2 regions of the Enterobacter bugandensis genome follow, and region 1 is predicted to be linked to the other one. Evidence: predicted binding sites of a transcription regulator. Region 1 holds the regulator's gene; the other holds the start of a gene.
The links. The regulator Fur, encoded in region 1, represses iron uptake genes when iron is present. The targets are predictions, from matches to a motif close to ATAATAATGAGAACNACTATCAA.
Positions count from the first base shown of each region.

Region 2: the regulator Fur is predicted to act here: its motif matches at 1,731-1,753, upstream of feoA (ferrous iron transporter A).

Region 1 is NZ_LT992502.1:1,357,071-1,360,281, reverse strand. Features, by position in the region: gene ybfE (LexA regulated protein) at 60-347, shown strand; gene fldA (flavodoxin FldA) at 503-1,033, shown strand; gene fur (ferric iron uptake transcriptional regulator) at 1,321-1,767, shown strand; gene chiQ (ChiQ/YbfN family lipoprotein) at 1,859-2,185, opposite strand; gene chiP (chitoporin ChiP) at 2,233-3,211, opposite strand, start outside.
Region 2 is NZ_LT992502.1:4,341,561-4,344,771, reverse strand. Features, by position in the region: gene feoB (Fe(2+) transporter permease subunit FeoB) at 1-1,432, opposite strand, end outside; gene feoA (ferrous iron transporter A) at 1,463-1,690, opposite strand; gene DG357_RS21125 (Tex family protein) at 1,980-3,211, opposite strand, start outside.

The DNA of each region.
Region 1 (3,211 bases):
GGCGCGCTTATCGCCCGGGCTTTAGCAGGGCGGCGTGTTTCCCCCGAAGTCTCATAATCATGGCCAAAGAACAAACGGACCGTACGACACTAGATCTGTTCGCGAATGAGCGTCGACCGGGACGACCGAAAACGAATCCGCTTTCGCGCGATGAACAGCTGCGTATCAATAAACGCAATCAGCTTAAACGCGATAAAAATCGTGGGCTTAAGCGTGTCGAACTGAAGCTCAACGCCGACGCGGTCGATGCGCTTAACGAGCTGGCAGAGGCGCGTAACATCAGCCGCAGCGAGCTTATTGAAGAGATGCTCATCGCCCAACTCGAGACGCTGCGCAGCCAGGCATAAGTCTGAAAAACCCCTTTATCGCCCTTTTCATGTAGCACAGAGTGCAGTCCTGCGCGATAGCGGTTTCCGCAGGGTTGCCAGTTCTGCTATTATTGCCCTTATCCGTGGCCGAATTGCGCCACCATACCATTAAGTTTCAAGAGGTTATTTTACTCATGGCAATCATCGGCATTTTCTTCGGCAGTGATACCGGCAATACCGAAAATATCGCAAAAAACATTCAGAAACAGCTCGGTAAAGACGTTGCTGATGTGCATGACATCGCCAAGAGCAGCAAAGAAGATCTCGAGGGCTATGACATTCTGCTGCTGGGTATTCCAACCTGGTACTATGGTGAAGCCCAGTGCGACTGGGACGATTTCTTCCCGACGCTGGAAGAGGTGGACTTCAACGGCAAGCTGGTTGCCCTGTTCGGTTGTGGCGATCAGGAAGATTACGCCGAGTACTTCTGTGATGCGCTGGGGACGATTCGCGACATCATTGAGCCTAATGGCGCGGTTATTGTGGGCCACTGGCCGACTGCCGGTTACCACTTCGAAGCCTCTAAAGGCCTGGCCGATGACGATCATTTTGTCGGACTTGCCATTGACGAAGACCGTCAGCCAGAACTGACCGCAGAGCGTGTAGAGAAGTGGGTTAAGCAGATCCGCGAAGAACTGCATCTGGACGATATTCTCAACGCCTGATTTTTTACGGCGCAACGCGGGTTGCGCCCTTTTCCAGGTAAAACCGATTAAATTAATTGCTACAAACTTTTAACTTTTTCGCCCAGACCTGTACAATGTCTCCCTGGCAAAATGTGGTTTCCTTTGAGCAAGTTTGTAGGTGATACCACGTTTTTATAAGCATACTTTGCCTGAGACTTGCAGTTTTCATTTAGGCATGGCAGTTCTATAATGAGACGCATTATCCCAGGTGCATTTTCTGTCACTTCCCAGAGAAGTGAATCGTTTAGCAACAGGACAGATTCCGCATGACTGACAACAACACCGCATTAAAGAAGGCTGGCCTGAAAGTAACGCTTCCTCGGTTAAAAATCCTGGAAGTGCTTCAGGGTCCAGACAATCACCATGTCAGTGCGGAAGACCTTTATAAACGTCTTATCGACATGGGTGAAGAGATTGGGCTGGCCACCGTATATCGCGTGCTGAACCAGTTTGATGACGCGGGCATTGTTACCCGTCATAATTTCGAAGGCGGTAAATCTGTATTCGAACTGACCCAGCAGCATCACCACGATCACCTGATCTGCCTCGATTGCGGCAAGGTCATTGAATTTAGCGATGATTCCATCGAAGCGCGTCAGCGTGAAATCGCAGCTCGTCATGGCATTCGCCTGACCAACCACAGCCTGTACCTTTACGGTCACTGCGCTGAAGGGGATTGCCGCGAGAATGAACACGCTCACGACACAAAATAAGTTAGCGTTCATACTCTGAGCCAGCCGTAAGGTTGGCTTTTTTTTGCCTGAAAAAAGCCCGGTAAGCAAAGTGCACCGGGCGTAGAGCAACTTATTTGTTGTTATTGCGTATCTCGTTCCAGATTTTATCGCAACGCTTCGCCACTTCCTGATCGTTACCGGTTTTACGTGCCTGAATGCAGGCCTGATAATCCATCACGCGAACATTCTCCTGCGTCGCGAACGCCTCATGCGCTTTCTCTTTCTTTAACACATTTAGCACGCTCTGGCAGGCTTCAATTTTCTCAGGCGATCCTTCCGCGGTATTAATACAGGCGCTATACGCCTCCTTCAGACGGGCGTCCTCTTTCGGCGCCTGAGTCTGAACACACGCCACCAGCCCTGATGCCATCAGCGCGACGATTACGATTTTTTTCATCATATGCAGTCTCCAGACCGGCGGGACTCAGCCCGCCGGTGTGCTCATCAGAAGATGGTGAATGGGGCGATAACCATGAATTTGACGTCACGTTCATCCTGGAAGATGTTGCCGTAACCGCCCGCATAGCTTGGGATATCGGAGTGGTTGTCATACTGCGTAAAGTGCAGCTTGAACATCGTGCCTTTCGCGCGGCCATCCTGCAGGGTGTAGATAGCATCCAGGCTGTAGGAGGACTCTTTCAGGCGATAGTTTGGATCGTAGTACGCATCCGGCGTCGCCATGTCTGCTGGTTTTGCATCCCAGGCGTAAGCGTAAGAAGCGCCCACCGCCCAGCCCGGCAGGTTCCAGTTTTTCAGGTCATACATGGCGCCGAAGAAGACCGCTTTCTCGCCGTCGGCGTTGAAGTCTGAGCGGTTATCCCACCAGATATCCAGACGACCGTTGGATGAGGCATAGGTCGGCGTCATACGCTGCAGGAAGTAGCCCTGCTGCCCTTCAGCCTTCACCCATGTGCCTTCCAGACGCAAATCAACCTGACCGACCTTATAGCCGAAGGTTAACGCCTGCAGCCACGCGGTGCCGTTATAAATGTCGTTTACGCTGCCATCGCTGACCTTATCGCGCGTACCGTAGAACTGGTAGCTAGTGCTCAGCGGACTACCGGCGATATCAAATTTGTAGCTGGCTTTAGCAAAATACTGATCGATATAGCCTTCCGCCTGACCAAATGCGGCTTCCAGAACCAGATCGTTTTTGAAATCGTACTTCGCGCCCAGCGAGTGGAGGTAATCGACTTTGGTTTTCTTATCGTTCTGGTAGAACTTGTCCATCTCAATGTGCCACGGCGCTTTGTACTCGTTGGTCCACATATAGGAGAAGCTCAACGCACCTGCATCACCGTAGTCAAAATTAGCCCCGGCTTCTGCCCCCTGATAGGTACCAGGCATAAAGCTCCAGTGCGGCGCTAACAGCGTCTGGCCGGTTGGCTGAATATAGCCCCCACGCGCCCATACCGGGCCGTAT
Region 2 (3,211 bases), 3.0 Mb from region 1:
TGATGGTGTGCTTGAGCATTAAGCCGGTCAGGATCGCCATCACGATGCCCAGCACGTACAGCGAGAAGACCGCCAGCGCGCCCTGCTGGCCAAAGAAGGCTGCCGCGAAGACGGCAAAGATTGCCAGACGCGCACCGCAGGACATAAACGGCGCCATCATAATGGTCATCAGTCGTTCACGCGGTGCATCCAGGGTGCGCGCGCCCATTACCGACGGCACGTTACAGCCGAAGCCGACGATCAGCGGGACGAACGATTTGCCCGGCAGCCCCAGCGCCTGCATCAGGCGGTCCATCACGAAGGCGGCGCGCGCCATGTAGCCGGAATCTTCGAGGAACGAGAGGAACAGATACATCATGCCGATCTGCGGTACCAGCGGCAGAACGGTGTTGATACCGCCGCCAATCCCCTGGGCAAGAAAGATGGTCAGCCATTCCGGGAAGTGCAGGGTGTAACCTACCCACTGAATACCGTGTACGAAGACCGCGACAGAACCGGCGTCAAAAATCGGCTGCAGCGCGCCACCGATGTTAATCGCGAGCAGGAACATCACGTACATCACCAGCAGGAAGATGGGCAAACCGAGGAAGCGGTTGAGCACAATCTTATCCACCGCCGCCGTAAAGCGGCTGGGCTCTGCGGTAAGGGCGTTGCTGACCACGTCGCAAATTGATGCAATGGCTTGATAACGCGCATCGGCGATGTGCAGCGCCGGATCGTCCAGCTCGTCGCTGAGACGGGCGAGGGCCACGTCCAGTTTATCCGCCGCATGTCCGGCATAGGCGCGGCTGTAGATATCCCCTTCCAGCATCTGCAGGCCGAGCCACAGGCGCTGTTTTGCAGGCATGCTGTTGTCCATTTCCTGCGCCAGCCGTTCGGCTTCGCGCAGCAGCGGCTGGGCGTAGTGCACCAGCTCAACGTCGCGGTTTCCCGCGTGGCGGTCAATCGCCAGCTTAAGGGCGTCGATACCGCGAGCGCGGGTCGAAACCAGCGGAACCACCGGACAGCCCAGGCGCGCGGAGAGCGCATCGACGTCGATGCGCAGCTTTTGTTTTTCCGCAATGTCGAGCATGTTGAGCGCCACGATGCAGGGGATCCCCAGCTCCAGCAGCTGTAGCGTCAGGTAAAGGTTTCGCTCGAGGTTCGAAGCGTCGACCACGTTGATCAGCAGATCCGCGTCGCCGCCAAGAATGTAGTGGCAGGCAATTTGCTCATCGAGCGAAGTCTGGGATGAAATCGTGGTTAAGGAGTAGGTGCCGGGAAGGTCAACCAGGGTGACCTGATTGTCCGTTGTCGCGAACTGGCCTTCTTTACGTTCAACCGTTACGCCTGCCCAATTTCCCACGCGCTGGCGCGCGCCGGTTAACTGATTAAATAAGGTTGTCTTGCCGGAATTAGGATTGCCAATTAAGCCAATAGTTAATTTTTTCATTGTATTAGACCCACCGAAACCGCTGGCTTGTTAACGGGATAAAGATTCAACTTCAATTAATGCGAGGTCTTTTTTGCGCAGAACCAGATTTACGCGCCGGGTTTCGATATGAACAGGATCGCCCAACGGCGCCACACGCACGACCTGGAATGATGAGCCGGGCAGCATGCCAAGTGACAGCAGCTTCTGCCGATAGGCCGGGCTAATTTCGCGGGTAAAACCGGTAATTTTCCATGCACTGTCTGGAGTGAATTGCATAATGCCTGATTCCACGAGAGGTTAAATAATCTACACTGCGATGATAATGAGAATAGTTTTTATCAGCAATAATAAAAATGTGACGGGATGTTGTTAATCGTATTAATTTGCGGTCTGATTGACCTTGCTCAATATTTGCAGAATTACCCGGGAAGGAATAAAAAGCGTATTTGTTAATGGAGTGATAAATAGCGGTTTAAATATGGGTGTGCAATCGGTTTCATATATTTCGGGAGGATTTTATTCCCCTCACCCTCTCCCCTTTGGGGAGAGGGTGAGGGGGGTTACCTTAGCGTTTCTTACCCATCGCCGCCGCCAGCGCGTCCATCATCGCGCTGTTGCCCGCAGGCTGCGCGTCACGCCCGCGCGGTTTTGTGGCTTTCGTGGCCGGACGCTGTTGCTCGCGGCCTCCGCCGTTGCCGCCACGGCGCGCGCTGGTGTCGCCCGGCTGCTCATCCAGACGCATGGTCAGGGCGATACGCTTGCGCTGCAGATCCACCTCCAGCACTTTCACCTTCACGATGTCGCCCGCTTTGACCACGGTGTGCGGGTCTTCAACGAACTTGTCGGCAAGGGAAGAGATATGCACCAGACCGTCCTGGTGCACGCCGATATCCACAAACGCGCCGAAGTTGGTGACGTTGGTCACCGCGCCTTCCAGCACCATGCCCGGCAGGAGATCGTTCATGGTCTCGATGCCGTCAGCAAAGGTCGCCGTTTTGAACTCAGGACGCGGATCGCGGCCCGGTTTTTCCAGCTCTTTGATGATATCGGTGACGGTTGGTACACCAAATTTGTCGTCGGTGAAATCAACGGCTTTCAGGTTACGCAGAGCACTGCTGTCGCCCATGAGATCCTTCAGCGCCTGCTGGGTGGCGGCCAGGATGCGTTCCACCACTGGATACGCTTCCGGGTGAACGGTAGAGGCATCCAACGGGTTATCGCCGTGGTTGATGCGCAGGAAGCCCGCGCACTGCTCAAACGCTTTCGGCCCCAGACGGCTCACTTTCAGCAGCTGCTGACGGTTCTGGAACTGGCCGTTCTCATCGCGCCAGGCGACGATGTTCTGTGCCATCATGCGGGTTAAGCCCGCTACACGGGTCAGCAGAGGAACGGAAGCGGTGTTCAGGTCCACGCCGACGGCGTTTACGCAGTCTTCCACGACCGCGTCCAGCTTGCGCGCCAGCTGCGTCTGGCTCACGTCGTGCTGATACTGGCCCACGCCGATGGATTTCGGATCGATCTTCACCAGCTCCGCCAGCGGATCCTGCAGACGACGGGCGATGGAGACCGCGCCGCGCAGGGAAACGTCCAGGTCAGGGAATTCCTGCGCCGCCAGCTCAGAGGCGGAATAGACCGATGCGCCCGCTTCGCTGACGATCACTTTCTGTGCCGTCACTTTCGGGAACTGCTTCTGCACGTCGAGGTAGAAACGCTCGGTTTCGCGTGATGCGGTGCCGTTACCGATGGCAACCAGCTCCACGTTGTACTTCTCGCACAGCGCCGCCACCACGACGGCGG